DNA from 3 places in the Pseudomonas sp. TH39(2020) genome. Region 1 is predicted to be linked to each of the others. Evidence: predicted binding sites of a transcription regulator. Region 1 holds the regulator's gene; each other region holds the start of a gene.
The links. The regulator FliA, encoded in region 1, starts transcription of late flagellar genes. The targets are predictions, from matches to a motif close to CTAAAGTTTNNNNNNNNNNNGCCGNTAA.

Region 2: a site for FliA is predicted at 6,943-6,970, ahead of JFU47_RS16585 (methyl-accepting chemotaxis protein). Genes of this name have one in related genera too.
Region 3: a site for FliA is predicted at 4,119-4,146, ahead of JFU47_RS03180 (methyl-accepting chemotaxis protein). Genes of this name have one in related genera too.

Annotation. Positions count from the first base shown of each region.
Region 1 is NZ_JAEKFF010000007.1:1,073,114-1,082,922, forward strand. Features, by position in the region: gene flhB (flagellar biosynthesis protein FlhB) at 1-3, shown strand, start outside; gene flhA (flagellar biosynthesis protein FlhA) at 239-2,368, shown strand; gene flhF (flagellar biosynthesis protein FlhF) at 2,380-3,708, shown strand; gene fleN (flagellar synthesis regulator FleN) at 3,825-4,655, shown strand; gene fliA (RNA polymerase sigma factor FliA) at 4,652-5,392, shown strand; gene JFU47_RS25370 (chemotaxis response regulator CheY) at 5,560-5,931, shown strand; gene JFU47_RS25375 (protein phosphatase CheZ) at 5,962-6,750, shown strand; gene JFU47_RS25380 (chemotaxis protein CheA) at 6,788-9,034, shown strand; gene JFU47_RS25385 (protein-glutamate methylesterase/protein-glutamine glutaminase) at 9,084-9,809, shown strand, end outside.
Region 2 is NZ_JAEKFF010000006.1:1,943,771-1,953,579, forward strand. Features, by position in the region: gene JFU47_RS16570 (diiron oxygenase) at 1-873, shown strand, start outside; gene JFU47_RS16575 (non-ribosomal peptide synthetase) at 887-4,303, shown strand; gene JFU47_RS16580 (SRPBCC family protein) at 4,335-4,802, shown strand; gene JFU47_RS16585 (methyl-accepting chemotaxis protein) at 4,948-6,828, opposite strand; rRNA gene rrf (5S ribosomal RNA) at 7,144-7,259, opposite strand; rRNA gene rrf (5S ribosomal RNA) at 7,366-7,481, opposite strand; rRNA gene JFU47_RS16600 (23S ribosomal RNA) at 7,638-9,809, opposite strand, start outside.
Region 3 is NZ_JAEKFF010000003.1:152,662-162,470, forward strand. Features, by position in the region: gene JFU47_RS03160 (adhesin) at 1-361, opposite strand, end outside; gene JFU47_RS03165 (hypothetical protein) at 363-800, opposite strand; gene JFU47_RS03170 (AAA family ATPase) at 1,129-1,653, opposite strand; gene pnuC (nicotinamide riboside transporter PnuC) at 1,650-2,213, opposite strand; gene JFU47_RS03180 (methyl-accepting chemotaxis protein) at 2,357-3,991, opposite strand; gene JFU47_RS03185 (undecaprenyl-diphosphate phosphatase) at 4,285-5,115, shown strand; gene JFU47_RS03190 (DUF1294 domain-containing protein) at 5,112-5,540, shown strand; gene JFU47_RS03195 (MmcQ/YjbR family DNA-binding protein) at 5,537-5,896, opposite strand; gene JFU47_RS03200 (LysR substrate-binding domain-containing protein) at 5,893-6,801, opposite strand; gene JFU47_RS03205 (FMN-dependent NADH-azoreductase) at 6,931-7,542, shown strand; gene JFU47_RS03210 (alpha/beta hydrolase family protein) at 7,722-8,759, shown strand; gene JFU47_RS03215 (MFS transporter) at 8,887-9,809, opposite strand, start outside.

The sequences.
Region 1 (9,809 bases):
TGAGAGAGACGCGTGTAGCAGCTGTCGAGCCTGCGAGGCTGCGTCCGGCTGCGCAGCAGTCGTAAACCTTTGCGAGAACTTCGTTCTCGGACGCAGTCTCGCAGGCTCGACAGCTGCTACAAAGCTCAATACACCCCTCTATTCCCCGCCTCGGCAAAAGTTGGAAGGCTTCTTGCAGTAGCCGCTCTGCGCCTGCTTCAGGCGTCAAAAAGTTTGCTTTAAGGGACGGGGAAAACCGGTGGATCGCTCTCAGTTATTCAACAGTGCTCGCACAAACGTTGCCGACTTAAGTCGAGGCAATCTGGGTGTGCCGTTGTTGCTGCTGGTCATGCTGGCGATGATGATGTTGCCGGTTCCGCCGTTCCTGCTGGACGTGTTCTTCACGTTCAACATTGCCTTGTCGATCGTCGTGCTGCTGGTGTGCGTCTACGCCTTGCGGCCGCTGGACTTTGCGGTGTTCCCGACCATTCTGCTGGTGGCGACCCTGTTGCGACTCGCGCTGAACGTGGCCTCCACGCGCGTGGTGATGCTCCACGGTCAGGATGGCCATGCCGCTGCCGGTAAGGTGATCCAGGCCTTCGGCGAGGTGGTGATCGGCGGTAACTACGTGGTCGGTATCGTCGTCTTCGCGATTTTGATGATCATCAACTTCGTTGTAGTGACAAAGGGTGCCGGACGGATTTCCGAGGTGAGCGCGCGTTTCACCCTCGATGCGATGCCCGGTAAACAAATGGCGATCGACGCCGACTTGAACGCCGGCCTGATCGACCAGAACCAGGCCAAGCTGCGCCGGATGGAAGTCGCCCAGGAAGCCGAGTTCTACGGTTCCATGGACGGTGCCAGCAAGTTCGTTCGCGGTGACGCCATTGCCGGTCTGCTGATTCTCTTCATCAACCTGATCGGCGGCATGGCGGTGGGTATCTTCCAGCACGGCATGACCTTCGGCGACGCCGGCCGGGTTTACGCGCTGTTGACCATCGGTGACGGTTTGGTGGCGCAATTGCCATCACTGCTTTTATCTACAGCTGCAGCGATCATGGTGACCCGTGCTTCCGGTTCGGAAGACATGGGCAAGCAGATCAATCGCCAGATGTTCGCCTCGCCCAAAGCGTTGGCCGTGGCGGCGGGTTTGATGGCAGTGATGGGCCTGGTGCCCGGCATGCCGCATTTCTCCTTTCTCAGCATGGCAGCCCTGGCAGCTGGCGGCGCGTACCTGTTCTGGAAGAAGCAGAACGTGGTCAAGGTTCAGGCCTTGCAAGAGGTCAAGCGTCAGCAGGAGCTGTTGCCATCGCCGGCTCGCGCTCAGGAAACCAAAGAGCTTGGCTGGGACGACGTCACTCCGATCGACATGATCGGCCTGGAAGTCGGCTACCGGCTGATTCCGCTGGTGGACCGCAATCAGGGTGGTCAGTTGCTGGCGCGGATCAAGGGCGTGCGCAAGAAGCTGTCCCAGGATCTGGGCTTCCTGATGCCGACCGTGCACATCCGTGACAACCTCGACCTGGCGCCCAGTGCCTATCGCCTGACCCTGATGGGGGTGATCCTGGCCGAAGCGGAGATTTACCCGGATCGCGAACTGGCGATCAACCCGGGGCAGGTCTACGGCACGCTCAACGGCATTACCGCCAAAGATCCGGCTTTCGGTCTGGAGGCGGTCTGGATCGAAATCAGCCAGCGTGCCCAGGCTCAATCCCTCGGTTACACCGTGGTCGATGCCAGTACGGTAGTGGCAACCCACTTGAACCAGATTTTGTACAAGCACTCGAGCGAGTTGATCGGCCACGAAGAAGTGCAGCAACTCATGCAATTGCTGGCCAAAAGCTCGCCAAAACTGGCCGAAGAGCTGGTGCCTGGCGTGGTCTCCCTGTCGCAGCTGCTCAAAGTATTGCAGGCGTTGCTGGCCGAACAGGTGCCAGTACGGGACATTCGCAGCATTGCCGAAGCCATCGCAAACAATGCCAGCAAGAGTCAAGATACTGCCGCGCTGGTGGCCGCGGTGCGCGTCGGCGTATCCCGCGCAATCGTCCAAAGCATTGTAGGGACTGACTCCGAGCTACCAGTAATCACTCTGGAGCCAAGGTTGGAACAAATATTGCTCAATAGTCTTCAGAAGGCAGGACAAGGCTCGGAAGAGGGCGTTTTGCTGGAGCCAAGCATGGCTGAGAAACTGCAACGCTCGTTGATCGATGCGGCGCAGCGTCAGGAAATGCAAGGTCAACCGGTGATTCTGCTGGTAGCCGGTCCGGTTCGCGCGATGCTGTCGCGATTCGGCCGATTGGCAGTCCCGGGTTTGCATGTGTTGGCTTACCAGGAAATTCCTGACAACAAGCAAGTGACCATCGTTGCGACAGTAGGGCCCAACGGCTGAGGTAGTGGTTTATGCAAGTTAAGCGTTTTTTCGCCGCCGATATGCGTCAGGCCATGAAACTGGTTCGTGATGAGCTGGGCGCTGATGCCGCCATCATTGGCAACCGCCGGATCGCCGGTGGTGTCGAGCTGACGGCTGCCCTGGATTACAAGTTGTCGGCGCTGGCTCCGCGCGTTCCGAACATGGAACTCGAAGACGAGCTGCGCAAGACCCAATCGCGGATCGTCACCGCCCAGGCCGAACTGAGCCTGCGCAGCGATGGCGAGAGCGATAAGTCCACCAATCGCCAATTGTTCGCCGGCCTGCCACTGACTGCCGCCGAGCCGCTGATCGAGCCGACCTACACCGAACCCCGTCGTCCTGCACCGGCCGCGGCACCTGCCACCGGTGGCGTCGACCCACGGGCGTTCGACTCGATGCGTTTCGAGCTCAACAGCCTGCGCGAACTGATGGAAGTGCAACTCGGCTCCCTGGCCTGGAATCAGCTGCAAGGCAGCCGCCCGGCCCAGGCCAATCTTTGGCGTCGCCTGCAACGCATCGGTCTGTCCGGCCCGTTGTCGCGCGATTTGCTGGCGCTGATTACCGATATTGAAGAACCTCGTCAGGCCTGGCGCATGTTGCTGGCGCACCTGGCGCGAATGATCGCCACACCGGAAGTCGAGCCTCTGGAAGAGGGTGGCGTGATTGCCATGGTCGGCCCCGCCGGCATGGGCAAGACCACCACCCTGGCCAAACTCGCGGCCCGTTACGTGCTCAAGTACGGCGCGCAAAATATCGCGCTGGTCAGCATGGACAGCTACCGTATTGGTGCTCAGGAACAACTCAAGACGTTGGGCCGGATCCTCAATGTGTCGGTGACGCATGTCGATCCGGGCCAGTCGCTGGTGCAGGCGCTGGAGCCTTTGTTGCGCAAACGCGTGGTGCTGATCGATACCGCGGGCCTTCAGGCCAGCGATCCGGCACTGCGCATGCAGCTAGAAAGCCTGGCCGGTCGTGGCATCAAATCGAAAAATTACCTGGTTTTGGCAACCACCAGCCAGAAACAGGTTCTAACGGCCGCTTATCACAGTTACAAACGCTGCGGGCTCGCTGGCTGCATCCTGACTAAACTGGATGAAACGGCAAGTCTGGGCGAGGTGTTGAGCCTGGCCATCAGTCATGAGTTGCCGGTGGCCTACCTGACCGATGGCCCGCGGATTCCGGATGATTTGCATCTACCGCGTCGTCATCAGTTGGTCAGTCGCGCCGTAAGCGTGCAAATGCAAGAAGAACCCAGCGAAGAAGCCATGGCTGATATGTTCGCTGATATTTACCACAGCCCGACCAAGCAGGTCGGCTGAGGTATTAATGAACAGTTTTTGTACCTACATCGATGGTCTGCCATGCATTGTTCAGTTAATGAACGCGCAGCCAGTAATGTGGCCTCCGTCTAAGTAAGACAAGGTAAAGAAAATTCATGGGCAGCATGCATCCCGTACAGGTGATCGCGGTGACCGGCGGCAAAGGTGGCGTCGGGAAAACTAACGTGTCAGTGAACTTGTCCCTGGCTCTAGCTGAGCTCGGCCGGCGCGTCATGCTGTTGGACGCCGATCTGGGGCTGGCGAACGTCGACGTTCTGTTGGGGCTGACACCCAAACGTACTTTGGCCGACGTGATCGAAGGCCGCTGCGAGCTGCGCGACGTTCTGTTGCAAGGCCCTGGCGGCATTCGCATCGTCCCGGCCGCGTCCGGCACACAGAGCATGGTTCATTTGAGCCCGGCTCAACACGCCGGCCTGATCCAGGCGTTCAGCGATATCGGCGACAACCTCGACGTGCTGGTGATCGACACCGCGGCGGGCATTGGTGAATCGGTCGTCAGTTTCGTCCGCGCAGCGCAAGAAGTCTTGCTGGTGGTCTGCGACGAGCCGACTTCGATCACCGATGCCTACGCACTGATCAAACTGCTGAACCGCGATTACGGCATGAACCGCTTCCGCGTCCTGGCCAACATGGCCCAGAGTCCGCAGGAAGGGCGCAACCTGTTCGCCAAGTTGACCAAGGTCACGGATCGCTTCCTTGACGTCGCCTTACAATACGTCGGCGCGGTGCCTTACGACGAAAGCGTGCGCAAGGCTGTGCAGAAGCAGCGCGCCGTTTACGAAGCCTTCCCGCGTTCCAAGTGCTCACTGGCGTTCAAGGCGATTGCACAGAAGGTCGATACCTGGCCGCTACCTGCCAACCCGCGTGGGCACCTGGAGTTTTTCGTCGAGCGCCTCGTGCAACAAACGGCAGGACCGGTGCTATGACAGCCAGTGGCTACAACCTCTACAAGAAGTCGGCACGTGACGCGCAGTACGAGCTGATCGAGCGTTACGCGCCACTGGTTAAACGCATTGCTTACCACTTGCTGGCGCGTCTGCCGGCCAGTGTCCAGGTTGAAGACCTGATCCAGGCCGGGATGATCGGCCTGCTTGAAGTGTCGACCAAATACGACGCCAGCAAAGGCGCGAGTTTCGAGACGTACGCGGGCATACGAATCCGTGGCGCGATGCTCGATGAAGTACGCAAGGGGGACTGGGCGCCACGTTCGGTCCACCGCAATACCCGGATGGTCAGCGACGCCATTCGCTCGATTGAAGCTAAAACCGGCCGTGACGCTAAAGATCACGAGGTTGCGGCCGAACTCCAATTGAGTCTCGACGATTATTACGGGATTTTGAACGACACCCTGGGCAGCCGCTTATTCAGTTTCGACGATCTGTTGCAGGACGGCGAACACGAAGGGCTGCACGAGGGTGGCGCCAGTGCTCATCTCGAGCCGTCACGCGATCTGGAAGATGGACGCTTCCAGGCGGCGCTGGCGGACGCGATTGCCAATTTGCCGGAGCGTGAGCGACTGGTGTTGGCGCTGTACTACGACGAAGAGTTGAATCTCAAGGAAATCGGTGAGGTCCTGGGGGTTAGCGAATCTCGGGTCAGCCAGTTACACAGCCAGTGCGCGGCCCGTTTGCGGGGGCGTTTGGGGGAGTGGCGAGCGCGCTGAAGGCAGTGTGGGGACACTGCGAACGCGGCTGGTGGGGTGTTGAACCGTACCGGTCCCGATCTGTTGTGCTCCAGACAGTCATTGAGTGCTTTGCCGGATTGATTGAAATGGCGCGTCCAGGTGCTGGGCGCGTTTAAGACTGCTTGGAGGTCGAATTGGACAAGAACATGAAAATCCTCATCGTTGATGACTTCTCAACGATGCGGCGGATCATTAAAAACCTGTTGCGTGACCTTGGGTTCACCAACACGGTCGAGGCTGACGATGGCACTACTGCCATTCCGGTTCTCAACAGCGGCAGCATCGACTTTCTGGTAACAGACTGGAACATGCCTGGCATGACCGGTATCGATCTGCTGCGCCACGTGCGTGCCGATGAAAAGCTCAAGCACCTGCCGGTGCTGATGGTGACCGCTGAAGCCAAGCGCGAGCAGATCATCGAGGCAGCCCAGGCCGGAGTTAACGGCTATGTGGTCAAGCCCTTCACGGCCCAGGCGTTAAAAGAAAAAATCGAGAAGATTTTCGAACGCATCGGTTGATGTGCGAAGCCACTGCGCCACGGGGGAGCTATGGAGCATAACGAGTCTTCACAGGGCGATTTCGAATCGACTCTGAAAAAACACGCGGTCGAACTGGTCGAAAGCCTTGAAAAAGGCAGGTTCGGCGACGCTGTGCAACTGATCCATGAGCTCAATCAGACCCGTGACCGTGGCCTGTATCAGGAAGTGGGCAAGCTCACTCGCGAGCTGCATAGCGCGATCGTCAATTTCCAGATTGACCCGAACATGCCGCAAGCCGAGGAAGTGTCACAGATCACGGACGCCACCGAGCGTCTGGGCTATGTGGTCAAGCTGACCGAGGCTGCTGCCAACCGCACCATGGACCTGGTGGAAAACGCCACGCCGCTGGTCAATGGCCTGAGCAACGAAGCCCAGGCCTTGAGCACCGATTGGGGACGGTTCATGCGTCGCGAAGTCGGGGCTGAAGAGTTCCGCGAGCTGGCCCGGCGAGTCGACGGTTTCCTGACACGCAGCAGCGAAGACAATCGCGTTGTGTCGAGCAACCTCAACGACATTCTGCTCGCTCAGGATTACCAGGACCTCACCGGTCAGGTGATCAAGCGTGTGACCCAATTGGTCACCGAAGTTGAAAGCAACCTGCTCAAGCTCGTGCTTATGGCCAGTCAGGTGGACCGCTTTGCGGGCATCGAACATGACCGTGAAGCGATGCTTGCAGAAAAAGATCCGCAAAAACATCTCTCTCAGGGTGAAGGTCCGCAGATTCATGCCGATAAAAGAGAAGACGTTGTGTCCGGTCAGGACGATGTGGACGATTTGCTATCCAGTCTTGGATTTTAGGTTTTTAGGTTTTTAGACCTTTAGGAGCACCCCCTTAATGAGCTTCGGCGCCGATGAAGAGATCCTTCAGGATTTCCTGGTTGAGGCCGGCGAGATTCTAGAGCAACTGTCCGAACAGCTGGTCGAGCTTGAAAGCCGACCCGATGATGCGGACTTGCTCAATGCAATTTTTCGCGGTTTTCACACTGTAAAAGGAGGCGCCGGCTTCCTCCAGCTCAACGAGCTGGTGGAGTGCTGTCACATCGCCGAGAACGTGTTCGACATCCTGCGCAAGGGTGAACGTCGCGTCGACTCGGAACTGATGGACGTGGTTCTCGAAGCGCTGGATGCGGTGAACGGCATGTTCACCGAAGTCCGCGAGCGCAGCCCGATCACGGCTGCCACGCCTGAATTGCTTGCGGCACTGGCCCGTCTGGCCGAGCCGCAAACTGAAGACGCCGCACCGGTCGCCGAGGTGGTGGAAGAACCTGCCGCCGAGAGCGAATCGGGTGACATCACCGATAACGAATTCGAACAACTGCTGGACTCACTGAACGCCGTCAAGGCTCAGGCAGAAGCCCCGGCAGCTGTGCCAGCGCCGAGCAGCAATGCAGCGGCCAGCGACGAAATTACCGATGCCGAGTTCGAGTCGTTGCTCGATCAGCTGCACGGTAAAGGCCAGTTCGCCGTTGATGCGGTAGCCCCGGCGCCAGTGGCGCCGGCTGCCCCGAAAGCGGCAGGCGACAGCTCCGATATCACCGACGACGAGTTCGAAGCTTTGCTCGATCAGTTGCACGGCAAGGGTAACTTTGCTGTCGACGCGCTGGAATCGGCCATTGCTGCGGCTCCGGCCCCGGCTGCGCCAACCGCTAAGGCGGCTGGCAGCGACCTGATCTCCGATCACGAGTTTGAATCGCTGCTCGACGAATTGCACGGCAAGGGCAAGTTCACTGAAGTGGGCACCGCGTCCGGCGCCAGCGCATCGGTTGTGGCGCCAGCGGCCAAGGCTGTTGCACCGAAACCCGTTGCCAAAGCGCCCGAGCCTAAAGCCGAAGCGCCGAAGCCTGCCGCTGCTGCTGCCCCGGCTCCGGCTCGTGCCCCGTCCGCGCCGCCACCGGAAAAACCGGCCAGCGAAGCCGAGACCACCGTGCGGGTCGATACCGCGCGTCTCGACGAAATCATGAACATGGTCGGCGAGTTGGTACTGGTGCGTAACCGCTTGGTCCGTCTGGGCCTCAACAGCGGCGACGAAGCCATGTCCAAGGCCGTGTCGAACCTCGACGTGGTCACGGCCGACCTGCAAACCGCGGTCATGAAGACCCGGATGCAACCGATCAAGAAGGTCTTCGGGCGCTTCCCGCGCCTGGTTCGCGACCTGGCTCGCCAGCTCAAGAAAGAGATCAACCTGGAACTGGTCGGCGAAGAAACCGACCTCGACAAGAACCTCGTCGAGGCCCTGGCCGACCCGCTGGTCCACTTGGTGCGCAACTCGGTCGACCACGGTATTGAAGAGCCGGCCGAGCGCGAAGCGATGGGCAAGCCTCGCAGCGGCAAGGTGATCCTGTCCGCTGAACAGGAAGGCGACCACATCCTTCTGTCGATCTCCGATGACGGCAAGGGCATGGACGCCGATGTTCTGCGCGGCATTGCCGTGAAGAAAGGCTTGATGGACAAGGATGCCGCGGATCGCCTCAGCGAATCCGATTGCTTCAACCTGATCTTCGCACCGGGTTTCTCGACCAAGACCGAAATTTCCGATGTCTCCGGACGCGGCGTGGGCATGGACGTGGTGAAAACCAAAATCGCCCAGCTCAACGGCACCATCAATATCTATTCGACCAAGGGCAAGGGCTCGAAGATCGTCATCAAGGTCCCGTTGACCCTGGCGATCATGCCGACGCTGATGGTCATGCTGGGCAACCAGGCGTTTGCGTTCCCGCTGGTGAACGTCAACGAGATCTTCCACCTCGACCTGTCGCGCACCAACGTGGTGGACGGCCAGGAAGTGGTGATCGTGCGGGACAAGGCGCTGCCATTGTTCTACCTCAAACGCTGGCTGGTCAGCTCCGCCGCTCACGAAGAGCAGCGCGAAGGCCATGTGGTGATCCTTTCGGTGGGCACTCAGCGGATCGGCTTCGTCGTCGATCAACTGGTGGGCCAGGAAGAAGTGGTCATCAAGCCATTGGGCAAAATGCTCCAGGGAACCCCGGGCATGTCCGGCGCCACCATCACCGGTGACGGCCGCATTGCGCTGATTCTCGATGTTCCGAGCATGCTCAAGCGTTACGCCGCACGGCGTATTTGATTCTGGTGGGGCGGGGCGACTGAGCCTTGCTCCGTCTAACGGAGTGTTTATGGCAGTTAAAGTCCTGGTGGTGGACGATTCGGGGTTTTTCCGCCGCCGCGTCTCGGAAATTCTTTCAGCGGATCCGAATATCCAGGTCGTCGGCACGGCGACCAACGGAAAAGAGGCGATTGATCAGGCGCTGGCCCTCAAGCCAGACGTGATCACCATGGACTACGAGATGCCGATGATGGATGGCATCACGGCGGTGCGGCACATCATGCAGCGCTGCCCGACCCCGGTGTTGATGTTCTCCTCGCTGACCCACGAAGGCGCTCGGGTAACCCTCGACGCGCTGGACGCTGGCGCGGTGGATTTCCTGCCGAAGAATTTCGAAGACATCTCCCGTAACCCGGAGAAGGTCAAGCAACTGCTGTGCGAGAAGATTCTCAGTATTTCGCACAGTAACCGTCGCGCCAACACCTACAGCGCTCCGGCACCTGTCGCCGCACCCGCCCCGACGCCCGCACCTTCGAACGTCAGCAGCTACGGCAGCAGCGCGCCTGCGCGTCCCGCACCGGCGCCGATTCCGGCGCGTACCCACGCGCCAGCCTCGTCGTCGCCAGCGCCGAAACGCAAAGCCTACAAACTGGTCGCCATCGGTACGTCCACGGGCGGCCCGGTTGCCTTGCAGCGGGTTCTGACCCAATTGCCGGCTAACTTCCCTGCACCCATCGTATTGATCCAGCACATGCCGGCCGCCTTCACCAAGGCCTTCGCCGAACGACTGGACAAG
Region 2 (9,809 bases), on a different contig from region 1:
CGTACCCGCCCCCGGCGTGTGCTGGAGAACGACGACAAGCTGATCTACCCGTTGAGCCGCCAACCGTTGGTGCTGAGCGAAACCTTCCTGCGCGAATGCCCGGAACAGCGCGACTTTGCGCTGGTGCAGACGCTCTACAAATTCATCAACGACGTGGTGATTTTCGAAACCGAAATCGTCGACAAGACCGCCCGCAGCATCGCCAAGAATCGCTTCGCCGTGGCCTTCCCGTTCGCCTGCCGCTACGACGCCATGACCGTGGTGGTGGACGAGGATTACCACGCGCTGGTGGCAATGGATTTCATGCAACAGACCGTCGCCATGACCGGCATCACGCCCATCGAACTGCCGGACGAAATCGAACTCAGCCGAGCCATTCCAGCGGCCGTGGTGCTCGCGCCGGAACACCTGCGCAGCGCCGTGGAATTGATCTGCGTGGCCATCGCCGAGAACACCGTGACCGGCGATGTCGCGGCGTTCGCCAAGGACGACACGGTCAAGCAGTCGATCAAGGGCCTGATGGCCGATCACTTGCTCGACGAGGGCCGCCACTCCGGGTTCTGGGCGCGGCTGGTGCGCATCTACTGGCACACCGCGAGCGAAGACGACCGCCGATGCATCGCGCACATCCTGCCGGTGTTCATCGGCCATTACCTGACCAACGACATCCAGAAGTCGTTCGACTTCCGCCTGATCGAGTCCTTGAAGATCAGCGATACCGCGCGCCACGCCCTCAAGAGCGAAGTGTCGGGGCTGGCGTTCCCGATCAATCGCCATCATCCGCTGGTCGCCAACATCGTACGGTTTTTCCGCAGCAGTTCGCTGCTCGATTCGCCGTGCGTGCAAGACGCCCTCAGCGATTACCTGGTTTAACGAGGAGCCCATCATGAGACGTCTCGACATTCTGCTCATTGGACAAAGCCAGGCCCTGACCGACCTGGCGCTGGAACTTGAACAACACGGTCACTCTCTGGTGCGCCTGACGGCCGTCGACAAGCAGCCGTTGGGTAACGCCGATTTGCTGATCGACGACGCCTGCCTGCCTGTTCAAGACGTCGGCAATACGCCGCGATTGACGCTGCAACTGGGTATCGGTGTGCCTGGAGTTTCTGGCCTGCCGCCGCTGGACTTGCTGTGCACCTACGGTTCGAAACTGTTCACTCGCGTGCCGATCACCGACGAACCTTCGGGCAACGGCCAGGCATTGCGCCTGCGGGCAGTGGCAGAACTGGTCGATCACGTGGCGCTGCTGGTCAGTCGTTTCTCTCGTGATGCCGACTATTTTCTGCTGGCCGACCCTGCTGCTCCCACTTGCTTCGAGAGCGTGGAAAACCTGCTCTATTTGGAGAACCTGGCGTTTTTCCATCGACTCAACCTCACGGAAGCACCCGCGCTGCTGGAACTCAGCCAAATACCGATGATTGAGCGCCTTGAGCAACGCTTCATCCAGTGTGCCGAACGACCCGCGCTGAACATTGCCGGCACGCCGCTGAGCTATCGGCATTTGCACGCCCACAGCCGCGCCATCCAGCAGCGTTTGCAGCCATTGCTCGCTCAGCATCACGGGCCGTTGGTGATCGGGATCTGCCTGCCAAAATGCAGCGCGTTGTATGCGGGGATTCTGGCGATTCTTGGCAGTGGCGCGGTGTATTTGCCGCTGGAGCCGAGCCATCCCCTGCAACGCCAGCAGTACATCCTGGAAAACGCCGGGGCAGTGTTGCTGCTGCATGACGGTGAGCACCCGCTCGCGGCGCAAATGCCGGGACTCGACATCAGCCGCATCGACATCGGTGACGTGGATCTCGATCAACCCTTGATGCGCCAACGACCCGATCCAGATGCGCCGTGCATGGCGCTCTATACCTCGGGCACCACCGGCCATCCCAAAGGCGTGTTGCTCAGCCAGGCCAACCTCGCGCATTTCACCGCGTGGTACGCCGACTATGTGCAACTGACCGAACAGAGCCGGGTACTGCAATTTTCGTCGTTGAGTTTCGACTCGTCGCTGATCGATATCTTCCCGACCCTGCTCCAGGGCGCCGAACTGATCGTGCCCGACGACGATCAGCGCCGCGATCCGTTGCAACTGGTCGAGCTGATCCGCCATCAACAACTGAGCCACGCCTTTTTGCCACCGGCGTTGTTGAGCATCCTGCCTCTGGATCAATTGCACTGCCTCAATCACGTGATGACCGGCGGCGATGTCTGCGAACCCTACGTCATCGAGCAGCTCACCCGTCAGGGCAACCTCTACAACCTCTATGGCCCGACCGAAGCGACGGTGCTGATTACCGCGCGCCAACTGCGCACCGACGACAGCAACCGCACCCTCGGCGCGCCTATTGCTAACAGTCAGGTGCTGATTCTCGATGAGGATTTTCAACCGGTGGCCGAGCAAACCGTCGGTGAGTTGTACATCCTCGGGCCAGGCGTGTGCCTGGGCTACCTGAACAACCCGCAGCAGACCGCCGAACGTTATCTGAACCTGAGTCTGCCGAATGGCCAAAGCCTGCGCGCCTACCGCACCGGCGACATGGCGAAGTGGACTCGCGACGGCATCGAGCTGTGCGGGCGGCGGGACAATCAGGTGAAGATTCGCGGCTTTCGGGTCGAGCCGGAGGAGATCGAACGCTGCCTGCGCGACAGTCAGTTGTACCGCCAAGTGGCAGTGGTCATCGACAGCCAGCGCCGGATTCTGGCCTTCCTCGCGCAGCCTCAGGAGGATCAACCCGGCACCGCGCGCGAAGCGCTGAAGGCTCATGCGACGCAGTTTTTACCGGATTACATGCAACCCACAGCCTGGACCGAACTGCCGAGCATGCCATTCGCCAGCAACGGCAAGGTCGACCGCAAGGCGCTGCTGGCAATGCCCGTGAATGTGTCCGAAAACACGCTGCGGCGTTTGCCCGTCAGTGCCGACGAGGCGCTGCTGCTGGAGATCTGGGCTGAGCTGCTGGAGCTGCCGGCCAGCGATATTTCCACCGACGAAAGTTTCTTCAACCTGGGTGGCCACTCGATCCTGCTGTCGCGCATGCTTTTACGTTTGCGTGAAGAATTTGGTCGCAGCATCTCGATCAACCGCTTCATCGAATTGCCGACCATCGCCAAGTTGGCGACCTTGGTGCGCGGCTCCGGCACCGAAGAAGTGTTGAGTGAAAAGGCCTTGGCCGATGCCTTCCGCGAACTGGATATCCAGCCGTTGCCAGTCAACCGCATGGGCGATGTGCACAAGGTGATCGTTACCGGCGCCAACAGCTTTGTCGGCGTGCACATCGTTGAAGCATTGCTCGCCTGGGGCGCCAGCGAAGTCGCCTGCCTGGTGCGCGACGGCGGAGGGCAATCGGCAGCCGAGCGGTTTGCCCATGCGTTGCGAGAAAACCGCCTGGAGCATCTGGACCTGAGCCGGGTGCGGGTCTATGCGGCGGACATTACACGGCCGTCATTGGGGCTCGAAGCGGATGTTTACGAGCGACTGGATCGGCAGTTCGGCGCGTTGGTGCACAACGCCGCCAACGTCAATCATGTACTCGATTACGAGTCGCTGGCGCGGGACAACGTCGAACCGATTTTCGAGTGTCTTCGTTTGTGCGAAGGGCGCAGCAAAAAGATCTTCAATTTCGTCTCGACGCTCTCGGCTTCCAGCACCATTGCCGCCGATGGCCGGGTGTTGGAATTGCCCGCCGCGCAAACCCCACCGATCTACATCAAGAACGGCTACAACCTGTCCAAATGGGTCGGTGAGCGGATCCTCGAACGGGCTCGCGAACGTGGCGTACGAGTCAATCTTTATCGCCCCGGAAACATCAGTTTCAACAGCCTCACCGGTGTCTGCCAGCCTCACAAGAATCGCCTGATGCTGATGCTCAAAGGCTCGATCCAGCTCGGCCAGGTTCCGGAGTTCGCGCTGAACTTCGACCTGATGCCGGTGGACTTTCTCGCCCGGTTCATCGCCTTCCATGCCAGCCGTTATTCACCCGAAAAAGCGGTGTTCAACCTGCACAATCCCGAACCTCTGAGCTGGGACAACTACGTCGCGTCATTCCGTGAGGCGGGTCGGGAGTTTTCCATGGTCAGCGTCGCCGACTGGCAGCAACAACTGGGTCGGGTCGACAGCGACAACGCGTTGTTCGGCGTGCTCGGTTTCTACCTCAACGGCTTCGAGGAAGACATCGGCGACATCTCAATGATCGGCCACGCCAACGCCCAGGCGGGCGTGCGGCAGATGGGCGCGCATTACCCGGAAAAATCCCCGGCGCTGCTACGTCGCGGCTGCGACTACCTCAAAGAAATCAACTTCATCTGATTCAACCCAACCCCAAAAATGGAGCAAGGCCATGAGCACTCTGCAACCCGATACCCTGATCAAAAACCCTCAAGGCTGCCACGTCGTGTCTTCAGTGGAAGTGCCGGCGAATGCCGCGCAGGTCTGGGCGGTGGTCGGCAACTTTGCCGGCTTCGATCAATTCATTCCGGCGCTGTCGCACATCGAGATGACCGGCGAAGGCGTGTCGTCCCTGCGCAAGAAATTCTTCAAGGACGGCAACCTGGTAGTCGAGCAACTCAACTCCCGGGATGACCAGGCGCTGAACATGACCTGGACCACGATTTACAACACATTGGGCGTGGCCAATTTGTGGGCGGCGATGAGTGTTGAACCGCTGGGCACGGGAAAATCCCGAGCGACCTGGACCATCATCGCCGAACCCGCACAGGGCGGCGCGGAGGCATTGGCGGGGTTCACGGATTTCGTGCAGGGCTTTGCCGATGACTCGATGAACAATGTGCTGAAATTGTTTGTGTAAGGCTTTGGTTCAGCGGTGATCGTTACACCGCTTTCGCGAGCAGGCTCGCTCCCACAGGTTGACCGAGTTTTTTCAGACGGAACACGGTCGAAGGTGGGAGCGAGCCTGCTCGCGAAGAACGATAACGCGGTACAACTGACCTGAATCAGATTTTGAAGCTGTCGACCAACTGCTTCAACCGGTTCGCCTGCAGGGACAACGCATCGCAATCCTTCAACGTTTCATTGAGGTTGGCCACGCTCTGCTGGTTCAGCAGGTTGATCTGGTTAACGTCGACGTTGAGGGTTTCCACGACCGCCGTCTGTTCTTCGGTCGCCGCGGCCACCGACTGATTCATGCCGTCGATTTCGCCAATGCGCTGGGTCACGCTGACCAGACGCAGACCGGCCTGGTTCGCCACTTCGACGCTCTGCTCGCTAGAGACCTGACTGGCGTTCATCGTGGTCACCGCTTCACGAGAACCGATCTGCAGCGAGGTGATCATCTTGTGGATCTCCTCCGCCGATTCCTGAGTACGGTGAGCGAGGTTACGCACCTCGTCCGCCACCACCGCAAAACCACGACCGGCTTCACCAGCGCGGGCCGCTTCGATGGCCGCGTTGAGCGCGAGCAAGTTGGTCTGCTGGGAGATGCCTTTGATCACATCCAGAATGTGCCCGATGTTGTCGGTGCTGGCGTTCAGGGTTTCGATCTGCGTGCAGGACAGGCTGATTTTCTGCGACAACTCGGTCATCGCCAGAATGGTTTTCTCCACCACCTGACGACCATCATCAGCCTGCTCGCACGCGCCGCTGGCGTGCTGGGAAGCATCGGCGGCATTGCGGGCGATTTCCTGGGTGGCGGCGCCCAACTGGTTGATCGCCGCGGCCACACTGTTGGTGCGGGCGCTTTGCTCATCGGAGCCGATGATCGAGGCGTTGGACGAAGCCATCACCCGTTGCGACAGGTCGTGAACCTGACGGGTGGCCGACGACACTTCGGAAATCGACGCGTGAATTCGTTCCACGAACTGATTGAAAGAACCTCCCAGCTCGCCGAACTCGTCTTTGCTTTCCACCGCCAGACGTCGGGTCAGGTCGCCCTCACCTTGAGCGATGTCCCGCATCGCACGGCCCATGGTGGTCAGTGGACGCATCAGCACGTTGATCAGCAGGCTCAGCAGAACGGCAATGGCCGTCACGGCGATGAACATCGCGATCAGCGCAGAAGTGCGGAACTGGCTGAGTGGTGCGTAGGCCTTGTCCTTGTCGATCGACAGACCGATGTACCACTCGGCATTGGGCAAACCGCTGACCGGGGTGAACGAAAGGATTCGGTCCTGCTTGTTCAGGGTGACTTCCTGATTGCCCTTCTCGATGCGCACACCGGCGTTCGGGTAGATGTCCTTCAGGTTTTTCATCACCTGGTCTTTGTCGGGGCTGACGATCACCTGACCGTCGGCGCTGACCAGAAATGCGTGACCGATGCCACCGAAGTCCACCGAGTTAATGATCTTCACCAGCGTTTCCAGGCTCAGGTCACCACCGGCCACGCCGAGCAACTCGCCGTTCTTTTTCACCGGCAGGGCGATGGTGACCACCAGGCCACCGACGGCGGCCATGTAAGGCGGGGTCAGCATGATCTTGTCGGCAGCTACGGCCTGTTTGTACCAGGGACGCTGACGCGGATCGTAACCGTCAGGCATCTTCGCGTCCGGGCGCTGAGTGAACACGCCGTTGGTCTGGCCCACGTAGGTGAACTGGAAGTTCGAGGTCAGGGCCGGTTGATTGACCAGCCCCGGGAGGTCGGCATTGGCGCCTTGGTGGGCGACGTTTTGCGCGAGGTTTTCCAGCACCAGCACGCGGCCGCTCACCCAGTTCTGCACGCTGCTGGCGGTCAAGTCACCGGCCTGCTGGACGCTTGATTCGAGGTTTTGACGGATGGTGTTTCGCTGCAGATAGTCGTTGTACAAAGTGAACAACGCAAAAGCCAGCACCACGACGCCGGAGGCGGCCAGAAGGATTTTATGGCTGAATTTGAGATTCATTTCATGGGACTTCTTATGCAAAAAGTGGGGATGCGTTCCGGGTTGCAACATTCCATGTAACAGCACAGACGACTTTCTGAGGTCGCTCTACTTTGGTGCGCATGTCTCACCAGTCTTTCGGCACAGAGAGGAGAAATCTTAGGGGGTTGTTTGAATTGTCTGGTATTCAAACCAGATTCCCGCCGAACGGCATACTAGACAGGTTGAACAGGTTTCATTCCCGTGGCTGCCGAGTAGATTATCGCTTGAAGCGTTTCCTGCTCCAAAACGACAAAACCCCTGTCTGCGTTAGCAGACAGGGGTTTCGGAATTCAATCTTGACGATGACCTACTCTCACATGGGGAAACCCCACACTACCATCGGCGATGCATCGTTTCACTGCTGAGTTCGGGATGGGATCAGGTGGTTCCAATGCTCTATGGTCGTCAAGAAATTCTGTAACCAGCCCGTTACACCGTAACGTGCCAGCAAAATTGGTGACTTCTACTAAAACAAAACCCCTACCTGCATACGCAGATAGGGGTTTCGGAATTTAATCTTGACGATGACCTACTCTCACATGGGGAAACCCCACACTACCATCGGCGATGCATCGTTTCACTGCTGAGTTCGGGATGGGATCAGGTGGTTCCAATGCTCTATGGTCGTCAAGAAATTCGGTAGCCAGGTCGTGGGCCTTTTCAGGTTCACGCTCCAGCGAATGGGTATGCGATAGATTTGTGTGTTTCGTTTCGAATTTTCGACTTGTGTCGTCTTCACACACCGCAATCTGGTGCCTTCTCAGGTCAGCAAATTGCTTGGGTGTTATATGGTCAAGCCTCACGGGCAATTAGTATTGGTTAGCTCAACGCCTCACAGCGCTTACACACCCAACCTATCAACGTCGTAGTCTTCGACGGCCCTTCAGGGGACTCAAGGTCCCAGTGAGATCTCATCTTGAGGCTAGTTTCCCGCTTAGATGCTTTCAGCGGTTATCTATTCCGAACATAGCTACCCGGCAATGCCACTGGCGTGACAACCGGAACACCAGAGGTTCGTCCACTCCGGTCCTCTCGTACTAGGAGCAGCCCCTCTCAAATCTCAAACGTCCACGGCAGATAGGGACCGAACTGTCTCACGACGTTCTAAACCCAGCTCTGCGTACCACTTTAAATGGCGAACAGCCATACCCTTGGGACCGGCTTCAGCCCCAGGATGTGATGAGCCGACATCGAGGTGCCAAACACCGCCGTCGATATGAACTCTTGGGCGGTATCAGCCTGTTATCCCCGGAGTACCTTTTATCCGTTGAGCGATGGCCCTTCCATACAGAACCACCGGATCACTAAGACCTACTTTCGTACCTGCTCGACGTGTCTGTCTCGCAGTCAAGCGCGCTTTTGCCTTTATACTCTACGACCGATTTCCGACCGGTCTGAGCGCACCTTCGTACTCCTCCGTTACTCTTTAGGAGGAGACCGCCCCAGTCAAACTACCCACCATACACTGTCCTCGATCCGGATAACGGACCTGAGTTAGAACCTCAAAGTTGCCAGGGTGGTATTTCAAGGTTGGCTCCACGCGAACTGGCGTCCACGCTTCAAAGCCTCCCACCTATCCTACACAAGCAAATTCAAAGTCCAGTGCAAAGCTATAGTAAAGGTTCACGGGGTCTTTCCGTCTAGCCGCGGATACACTGCATCTTCACAGCGATTTCAATTTCACTGAGTCTCGGGTGGAGACAGCGCCGCCATCGTTACGCCATTCGTGCAGGTCGGAACTTACCCGACAAGGAATTTCGCTACCTTAGGACCGTTATAGTTACGGCCGCCGTTTACCGGGGCTTCGATCAAGAGCTTCGCGTTAGCTAACCCCATCAATTAACCTTCCGGCACCGGGCAGGCGTCACACCCTATACGTCCACTTTCGTGTTTGCAGAGTGCTGTGTTTTTAATAAACAGTCGCAGCGGCCTGGTATCTTCGACCGGCATGGGCTTACGCAGTAAATGCTTCACCCTCACCGGCGCACCTTCTCCCGAAGTTACGGTGCCATTTTGCCTAGTTCCTTCACCCGAGTTCTCTCAAGCGCCTTGGTATTCTCTACCCAACCACCTGTGTCGGTTTGGGGTACGGTTCCTGGTTACCTGAAGCTTAGAAGCTTTTCTTGGAAGCATGGCATCAACCACTTCGTGTTCTAAAAGAACACTCGTCATCAGCTCTCGGCCTTAGAATCCCGGATTTACCTAAGATTCCAGCCTACCACCTTAAACTTGGACAACCAACGCCAAGCTGGCCTAGCCTTCTCCGTCCCTCCATCGCAATAACCAGAAGTACAGGAATATTAACCTGTTTTCCATCGACTACGCTTTTCAGCCTCGCCTTAGGGACCGACTAACCCTGCGTCGATTAACGTTGCGCAGGAAACCTTGGTCTTTCGGCGTGGGTGTTTTTCACACCCATTGTCGTTACTCATGTCAGCATTCGCACTTCTGATACCTCCAGCAAGCTTCTCAACTCACCTTCACAGGCTTACAGAACGCTCCTCTACCGCATCACCTAAGTGATACCCGTAGCTTCGGTGTATGGTTTGAGCCCCGTTACATCTTCCGCGCAGGCCGACTCGACTAGTGAGCTATTACGCTTTCTTTAAAGGGTGGCTGCTTCTAAGCCAACCTCCTAGCTGTCTAAGCCTTCCCACATCGTTTCCCACTTAACCATAACTTTGGGACCTTAGCTGACGGTCTGGGTTGTTTCCCTTTTCACGACGGACGTTAGCACCCGCCGTGTGTCTCCCATGCTCGGCACTTGTAGGTATTCGGAGTTTGCATCGGTTTGGTAAGTCGGGATGACCCCCTAGCCGAAACAGTGCTCTACCCCCTACAGTGATACATGAGGCGCTACCTAAATAGCTTTCGAGGAGAACCAGCTATCTCCGAGCTTGATTAGCCTTTCACTCCGATCCACAGGTCATCCGCTAACTTTTCAACGGTAGTCGGTTCGG
Region 3 (9,809 bases), on a different contig from region 1:
TGCCGATGCTTATACGCAGGGCATTGGCTTGCTGGTTGCTGGCGCCCGCGCTCTGGTTGACGCCCAGTACGCCGTTGCCGTGGCTGAAGGAGTCGCCTTGAATGCTGGATCGAGCATCGATCCTGGGGTCGACCACCGTACGCAGCCGTTGGCGAATCTGTGTGGTCGCGCTGGCTTCATGGCCAACGGCGATGGCCCGGGCGTTCGCCTGCTGCTGCAGGTCGCCGGCAGCCTGGTTGACCCCGAGGTTGCCCTGGTACTGGGCGCCCGAACCGTCGATGTTGGCGTTATCGATGACGGGGGATTGGGCGAAGGTCGATGCACTGCAAAACATGGCGATTATCAGCAGCGTACGATTCATCTTAACGGTCTCCCGTTACGACTTTCAGAGCCCCCAGGCCTTGCTGGACGCTTGAATTGACCATGTTGGCAATACCGCCGCCAGCATTTCCCGAACGTCCGGCGGGGAGGTTGGAAAGCTGGGTCTGGTTGCTGATACTGCCGCTCAGGTTGTTGGTGTTTTGAGTAACCAGGCTGGAGATGCCTGCACCACTGGCGACACCGGCAAAATCGCCGTCGCTCAACTCATTCGTTTGACTGATGATTTGTTTGGACGGGTTGGCATTGGCGGTCGTGGGGCTAGGGTCGGGAATCATCGACGGACGCGTTGCCATGCGCGGTTGGACATCACGTTTGATAATGATGATGCCGTTGTCAGCTTGTACAGGCAGGCACACACTTGAGCCCAGTGCGCATCCGATCAGCAGGAGGCTATAAATGTTGTTTTCAAGTTTCCCCACGGCGGCAATTCCTTCTGTAAGTGGAACGCTGGCCCTTATCAGCGTTGCGAGGTAGAGAGCAGAAGGTGTGCCGGTTTTCGTTTTTCTTTTAAAAACAGTTGGTTGGCTTTAATTGTCGAGGTGGTCAATAAGTTTTGTAACGCCACTGAGACAGAGCCACGCAAAAACGCCGTCGATGCTGGCGGTAATGCTCGCTAAGGGCGCTGAAGGCAGGTTGTATCAGTGGCTTAACATTTTCTTGCTGGAGGGCTTGAGCCGCTTTAGCTCGCGGGTTTGCGCGGAGGTGGGTGTTTCAGGAATGGACATTTTCGGCAGGGCGGGGGGGCTGTCAGGTCTTGAGCAAGTGCGTCACAGCCTCGAATGCCGCGTCCTTGCGCTGTTGCCAATCACCTTGCAGCACCTGCCAAGGCTGGCGGTGCAGGTCAAGCCATTGGCGGCTGGCGTGGAAAAACGCTTGGCGTTCTGCCAGTTGCGGTTGGCAACGCTGCCCGTCGTCATGCCAGACCACGGTTTCAGGGCTCAGCAGCAAATGCAGATCATAGTGCCGTGCCAGCAATGCTTGCTCGATCCACGTCGGGCAAGCGCCAAACAAGGTCTGGCTCCAGAGGATGTTGCTCAGCAAGTGAGTGTCGAGAATCAGCAAATGCGGCTGCCGGGCACGTGCCTCGTCCTCCCATTTCAGCTGCCCTCGGGCGATTTCCGGAATGTCGGCCAGGCAGGTGTCTCGTGGGTTTTGTTCGATGAACCAGCGTACATATTCGTCTACCAGGGCACCGCTGAAATGCTGTTGTAACTCGGCTGCCAGCCAACTCTTGCCGCTGGATTCGGGGCCTGTGAGTACCAGAACTTTCATGTGCGCAACGCCGGATCGGCCCGCCATTCCCGCCAGCCTTGCACGGCAATCAGGGCGAACAGCGCGTAGAGCCCGGCGGTCAGGTACAGGTCTTTGTAGATAAACAGCCCGACGAAGATCACATCCAGGGTGAACCACAGCGGCCAGCATTGAACGCGTTTTTGCGCCATCCATACCTGCGCCACCAGGCTGAAGCCAGTCAGTGCCGCATCGAGCCAGGGTTGTGCAGCATCGGTCCAGTTCGCCATGGCAGCGCCTAGCAACAGACTGCCAACCGCCCCAATGACCAGACTGAAAGCGACCGATTTACCGTCGAGTTGGCTGATCTGCCGACCATGACGCGCGCGCCCCGCATGCGTCCACTGCCACCAGCCATAGAGCTGCAATGCGGCGTAGATCACCTGCAGGAGCATGTCCGAGTAGAGCTTCACCTCAAAAAAGATCCAGCTATAGAGCAGCACCATGACCAGACCGATCGGCCAGCACCAAGGGTTCTGTTTGACCGTCAACCAGACGGCAATCACACCGAGGGCAGCGGCAAACAGTTCAAGCCCGGACATGGAGGTTCCTTGGGGAAATCGAAGAGGAGCGGATTGTAACGGGAAGGAGCGAAGTTTGAAGATCAAAAGATCGCAGCCTGCGGCAGCTCCTACGCCGAGCGCATTTCCCTGTAGGAGCTGCCGCAGGCTGCGATCTTTTCGGGTTACACCCGGAACTGCTTGAGCAGCCCGTTCAATTGCTCACTCAACTCCTTCAGATGAACGCTGGCCACGCTCGACTGTTCGGCCGCCAGCGCTGTGCTGTGGGACAAACCAGCCGCCTGGGTGACGTTCTGGTTGATGTCCTCGACCACATGCGCCTGTTGCAAAGTCGCGCTGGCGATGGAGGCGTTCAACCCGTTAAGGTTGCGCAGCGCCTGGGCAATGGCATTCAGGCTTGCGCCGGCCAGGCCGGCCTGCTCGATGGTCAACTGCGATGCACGGCTGCTGTCGCCGATCACTTTGACCGCCGCTTCGGAGTGGCTTTGCAGGCGTTCGATCATCGACTGGATCTCGGCCGTGGACTTCTGGGTGCGCTGGGCCAGCAGTCGAACTTCGTCGGCCACCACCGCAAAACCACGACCCTGCTCACCGGCCCGGGCGGCTTCGATGGCTGCGTTGAGGGCCAGCAGGTTGGTTTGCTCGGCGATGGAGCGGATCACTTCGAGAACGCTGCCGATCTGCGTGCTTTCGGCGGCCAGGGTACGAATCACCTCCACCGCCTGATCGATGGTGGACGACAGCTTGTCGATCTGTTGCAGGCTGCCATCGATGTTGACCTGGCCTTGCTGCGCCTGAGACTCGGCATCGCGCATTTCGCTGGCGGCGTGCTCGGCGTTTTTCGCGACGTCGTGCACGCCATACGTCACTTCATTAATGGCTGTGGCCACCAGTTCCATTTGCTGGGACTGTTGCTGACTGCGTTGCTGGGCCTGGGCGGCGTCGTTGCCCAGTTCACTGGAAGACTGGCCCAGGGCACTGGCGGACACTTGCAGTTCTTTGATCACCAGTCGCAGCTTGGCGGTGAAGGCGTTGAAGTGGCGTGCCAGTTCCGTGACTTCATCCTGGCCATGGGTGTCGAGGCTGCGGGTCAGATCGCTCTCGCCGCTGGCGATGTTGGCCATGGCGTTCACGGTTTCCTGCAGGGGACGCACGATGCTGCGGGCAATCAGGATGACCAGCAGCGCCATGATCAGGGCAATCACCAGCCCCACGAACGAGGCCTTCCAGACCTGGCCATAGAACTCGGCCTGCATGTCATCGATGTACACACCCGAACCGATCACCCAGCCCCAGGGCTCGAACAGTTTGATGTAGGAGGTTTTTTCTACCGGCGCGCTGGCGCCCGGTTTCGGCCAGCGATAGTCGACGGTGCCGGCACCCTTGGTCTTGGCGACGGCCACCATTTCGTTAAACAGGGCAAAACCGTCGGGGTCGCGGATCGCCGAGAGGTTCTGGCCATCGAGTTTCGGGTTGGCCGGGTGCATGATCATCACCGGCGTCAGGTCATTGATCCAGAAGTAGTCATTCTGGTCATAACGCAGACCGCGAACGGCGCTAAGTGCCTGCTTCTGCGCAGCATCGCGGGTAAGCGTGCCGGCGGTTTCAAGGTCGTGGTAATAGGTCAGAATGCCACTGGCGGTTTGCACCACATGCTGGGTTTTCTGGGCCTTGGCGTGGTACAGGTCATCGTGAATCTGCTTGAGCATCAAGACGCCCAACGTCATTAGCATCAGGACGGCCACGATCAAGATGAGCCACAAACGTCGGCTGATCGACATACTGCGCAAGCTGTTCATAACGCTGTCACTCCGATTTCTTTTTCTTGTAATAAATGATCGCCAGCATCCAACCACACTTTGCCAATCGGTCATATCCGACCCAAGTCCAATAACGCGGGAGCGTTAATCAGACTTGTCTGATAGGATTTCGGCCCCGCACGGAAAAACCTGAATCCAAATTGATTTTTCACGGAATTTTTACGGTTTCGTCTGGATCCTGTGCGCGCGGGAATTCAGCTACGCTGATCGCAGTGAAACGCTCAGACAAATATTAATGGGGCATGCTTTTGCGCATTGCCTTTGGGGGATTGATGGATCTTTGGACGGCCTTCCAGGCATTGATTTTAGGCGTTGTAGAAGGGCTGACGGAGTTTTTGCCCATTTCCAGTACCGGGCACCAAATCATTGTGGCGGACTTGCTCAACTTCGGTGGTGAACGGGCTATCGCTTTCAACATCATTATTCAGCTGGGGGCGATTCTGGCGGTGGTGTGGGAGTTTCGCCGCAAGATCCTTGATGTCGTGACCGGTTTGTCGACGCAGCCCAGTGCTCGCCGCTTTACCGCCAACCTGTTGATTGCCTTCATGCCGGCCGTGGTACTGGGGGTGATTTTTTCCGATTTGATCCACGAGTACCTGTTCAACCCGATTACCGTCGCTGCGGCGTTGGTCGTGGGAGGGATCATCATGTTGTGGGCCGAAAAGCGTCAGCATGAAGTGCATGCTGAAACCGTTGATGAGATCACCTGGAAAGACGCCCTGAAAGTCGGCTTCGCCCAGTGCCTGGCGATGATTCCCGGGACTTCGCGTTCCGGCTCGACCATCATCGGTGGCTTGTTGTTCGGGCTGTCGCGCAAGACCGCCACCGAGTTCTCGTTCTTTCTGGCGATGCCGACCATGGTCGCTGCGGCCGTTTACTCGGGCTACAAATACCGCCACCTGTTCGTCCCGTCGGATTTTCCGGTGTTCGCGATTGGCTTCGTCACCGCGTTCATCTTTGCGATGATTGCCGTCAGGGGCTTGCTCAAGTTCATCGCCACCCACAGTTATGCAGCGTTCGCCTGGTATCGCATTGCATTCGGCCTGGTCATCCTGGCCACCTGGCAGTTTGGCTGGGTCGACTGGGCCGCGGTCAAGCCATGAATGACGCCAGCGCGCGCAACAACCCCGGACGCAAACCCGCAGGAGAGATTCGCAATCTTCAGCTGAAACTGCTGGTGTTTGCGGTCCTGTGCGCGCTGCCGCTGTACGGCTCGATGTCGTTTTGGCTGCGTGGGGTTTCCGTGATTCCCCTGGCGGCGTACGGGGTCGTCAGCCTGCTGGCGTTCTTGCTGTACTGGAGCGACAAGCGCAAGGCGCGCGACGACCATTGGCGCACACCGGAGAACGTGTTACATGCGGTAGAGCTCGCTGGCGGCTGGCCGGGAGCCTTGCTGGCGCAGCAGCTGTTTCGGCACAAGACGCGCAAAGTGTCGTTTCAGCTGTTGTTCTGGATGATTGTGCTGCTGCACCAGGTGTTCTGGATCGATCAATTGTTTCTGGGTGCAAATCTGCTGGCGCTGTATTAAAGCAGTAGTCCGACCTGGGCACGCTTGGGCAACTTGCTCACCACCAATTGATGGGAACGCTGCAACAATCCTTGCAGCTCTTCAAGGCCCAACGGGTAGGGCGTTTCCATGATGATCCACTGAGCCCGCGCCAGATACGGCGCCGGGCGGATTCCCGGGCGGTCGCAATGACCGAGAAACAAGTCTTTGTCGACCTTGAAGGCCAGGGATTCGCCCCGCAGATTCTGCAAGGCAAACATCTTGTTCCCTGCAATCGAAAACACCCGTACGCCACCCCACTTGTAATCTTCCCGCGCACCCGGCAGCGCGAGACAGAATTGCGCGACATCCTCTTCGCTCATACGTCCAGCCTTCATATCAGTCGGTCCCCACAGGCATTGAAAGATTCGATCAAATGGTCGAGCCAGGCGCGTACGGCCGGCATCACCCCGCGTCGATGAGGGTAGACCGCTTGCAGCCAGCCGCCAGGCAACGACCAGTCGGGCAGCAGCTGCACCAGCGAGCCGTTTTCCAGTTCCTGCTCGCAATACATCATCGGCAGCATGGTAAAGCCCTGGCCAGCGAGGGTGCAGGCCTTGCGCACGATAAAGTCATCGATGCCCAATCGCGCTTCGAGGGTGAGATCGCAGCTTTTGCCCTGTTGGTCGAGCATGCGGATATGCACCAGGCGGTCGGCTTCCAGGGCGCCGAGCACGGGCAGGTTTTTCAGGTCTTCGGGGTGGTTGATTTCACGTCCGTGCAAAAAACCGGGGCTGGCGACCATCGCCATCTGCGCCTGGCGCAAACGTCGGGTGACCAACAGCGGATCCTCATCGCCCAACTCACGTACCCGCAGCGCCACATCGACGCCCTCAGTCACCAGGTCTACGCGGCGGTTGAGCAACATGACCTCCAGTTGAACCTGAGGATACTTCTCAAGGAAATCGCTGATCACTGGCGGCAGAATTTCGTGGGCCAACCCGACGGGGCAGGACACCCGCAAACGCCCGCGAGGTTCGCTGGACATACTGGCAACGGCTTCGTCGGCCATCTCGGCTTCCAGCAGCATTGCCTGACAGTGCCGCAGGTAACGTTCGCCCACGGCGGTCAGCTTGAGTTGTCGGGTGGTGCGTTGCAGCAGGCGCGCGCCGAGACGCTCTTCCAGCTCGGCGATGCGCCGCGACAATCGCGACTTGGGAATTCCGAGCAAACGCCCGGCCGCGGCGAAGCCATCGGCTTCAACCACCTTGGCGAAGTAGTAGAGATCATTGAGGTCTTGCATGGTGGGAACTCGACTGTTCTATCAGTGGGACGAACTATCGCATTGTTGCAGTCTAATCAGCTATTGGTTTCGCCTGTAGGATTCTCCCCATCAGATCGCTTCGTAGCGATCCTCACCTGGAGATCCCACATGAAACTGCTGCATATCGATTCGAGCATTCTTGGTGACAACTCGGCTTCCCGTCAGCTGAGCAGCGAAGTCGTTAAAGCCTGGCAAACCGCCGAGCCGACTGCCGTGGTGACCTACCGCGACCTGGCAGCCGATGCCATCAGCCATTTCTCCGCCACGACTCTGGTTGCCGCCGGCACCACCGCTGAACTGCGTAACGCCGCGCAGCAACACGAAGCCGAGCTGAGCGCCACCACCCTGGCCGAATTCCTCGCCGCCGATGCCGTGGTGATTGCAGCTCCGATGTACAACTTCACTATCCCGACTCAACTCAAGGCCTGGATCGACCGCATCGCCGTTGCCGGTCAGACCTTCCATTACACCGAAGCCGGCCCTGAAGGCCTGTGCGGTGGCAAGAAAGTCGTCATCGTATCGACTTCCGGCGGTCTGCATGCTGGTCAGGCAACAGGTGTGGCACACGAAGAGTATTTGAAAGTCCTGTTCGGCTTCCTCGGTATCACTGACATCGAGTTCGTCCGTGCCCATGGCCTGGCCTACGGTGACGATGTCCGCACCAAAGCCATGAGCGACGCACACACACAAATCAGTGAGCAGCTGTTCGCCGCCGCGTAAGGCGTGTGTAAAGAAAATCAAACAGCTCGAGCAACATCCAAAAAACTCTGTATTCTGATCACGCAAGTGTCAGATGCGGAGTTTTTTGTTTCTGGCTGTTTCTGAATTTCATTAAATAGTGGCCCGAGTTATGCAGTCGAGGGTTAACGTCCCCGGTCAGTAGCCAGGTGGAGCCTTCCATGGTGCGTCTTTGTGCAACCTTACTGATTTGCCTGCTCAGCAGCCTGAACTCAGTGCACGCCGCGCCTGCGCCGCATCCTCACTGGAGCGTCGGCTTCCATGAGATGAGCTTTCTCGACCCTCTGGACTTGCAGCCGATGCGCGCCATCGCCTTCTATCCCTCCAGCGACAAGGAGCACTCCAGCATCCTCGAGGGCTACACGGTCGAAGCGGGCGAAGACACCCGAGTCGCCATCGGTCGTTTCCCGATGCTGATGCTGTCCCACGGCAACACCGGAACACCGCTGGCCTTGCACGACCTCGCCACGTCGCTGGCACGCAAAGGGTTTGTGGTGGTGGCGGTGATCCATCCCGGCGACAACTCCAAAGACCACAGCCGTCTCGGTACGTTAAGTAACCTTTATGGTCGGCCCATCCAGATTTCCGAAGCCATTACCGAGACGCTGGGCGACCGTATGCTCGCGCCCTTCGTCAACGCCGATCAGGTGGGTGTGATCGGCTATTCGGCGGGTGGGGAGACTGCGCTGATTCTGTCCGGCGCGACACCAGACCTGGACCGTCTGCGCCGCTATTGTCAGGAACGCCCGGACGACCGCGATGCCTGCAACACCCAAGGCGAATTGATTGCTGACCGTGATGACTTGCAACCGGTGGCAGACCCGCGGGTTCGCGCCTTGCTGCTCATGGCGCCGCTGAGCCTGAAGTTTGGCCGCCATACCCTGGCCGACGTGCATGTGCCGGTGCTGCTCTACAGCGGCGACGGCGACAAACTGGTGGCGTTCGACAAGAATGCCGCCGCCCTCGCGCGCAAACTGCCGATCGCGCCGGACTTCAAGTTGCTGGCCGGGGCAGGGCACTTCGTGTTCCTGGCGCCTTGCAACGAAGAGCAAATCATCGCCATGCCGGCGCTGTGCACCGATGCCGATGGCGTCGACCGCAAAGACATCCATCGCACCATGGTGTCCGAGGCCGGGCGTTTCTTCGCTCACGCGCTTGCCAAGCCGAGCCGGGCCGGGATGCAGACCGCCGATCAGTAATGCATCGAACACTGCATAACCCCTGTGGGAGCGAGCCTGCTCGCGAAAGCGGTGTGTCAGACGACTAATGTGTTGAATGTGATTCCGTCTTCGCGAGCAGGCTCGCTCCCACAGTGAATTGTGAGTGTCAGGCCATCGCGCGGCGTTTCAGTAACAACGTCAAACCGAGGCCAGTCACCGACAACAACGCCGCGCTGAAGAAAATCCACGAGTACCCCAGATTCAACGCCACGGCGCCCATCAACGGCCCGGCAATCGCCAGCGCCAGGTCGAAAAACACCGCGTAAGCACTCAATCCCGCCCCGCGACTGGAATTGGGCACTTGCTTGATCGCTTCGACCCCCAGCGCCGGATACACCAGCGACAGACCGAACCCGGTCAGGCCTGCGCCGATCAGCGCATAACCGGTCGAAGGCGCGAGCCACAGCAACACCAGGCCCACCGTTTCAATGCTCATACAGGCAACGGCCGAGGTGAACCCACCGAAACGGCTGATGCTGGAGATGAACAACAGTCGCGCCAGAATGAAACATACGCCGAACACCGTCAGGCAGTAAGCCGCGCCGGCCCAGCCACGGCTGACGTAATACAGGGTAATAAAGGTGGTTAACGTGCCATAACCGATGGAGGCGAGGCTCAGGCTCGCGCCGAACGGCGCAATGCGCCCGAACACCGCCCAGAACGGCAGGCGCTCGCCGCGAATCACTGGCACCGAGGGTTTGTTTCGGATCAGCAACAACGCCGCCAGCGCCAGCACCGAAAGCGCGATCCCAAGACTGGCAAATCCCAGCTCGCCAACCATCACCACGCCCAGCGGCGCACCAATGGCGATGGCGCCATAGGAGGCGATGCCGTTCCAGGAGATCGATCGCGCGGTATGTTCCGCGCCCACCTGACCCATGCACCAACTGATGGTGCCGACCCCGATCAAGCCCTGGGCAATCCCCAGCAACAAGCGGCCGGCGATCAGGATTAGCAGGCTCAGCAACGGAAAGCTTTGCAGCAGCGTTGAAATCAACGTCAGCACGCCGCTCAACACAATCCCCGATA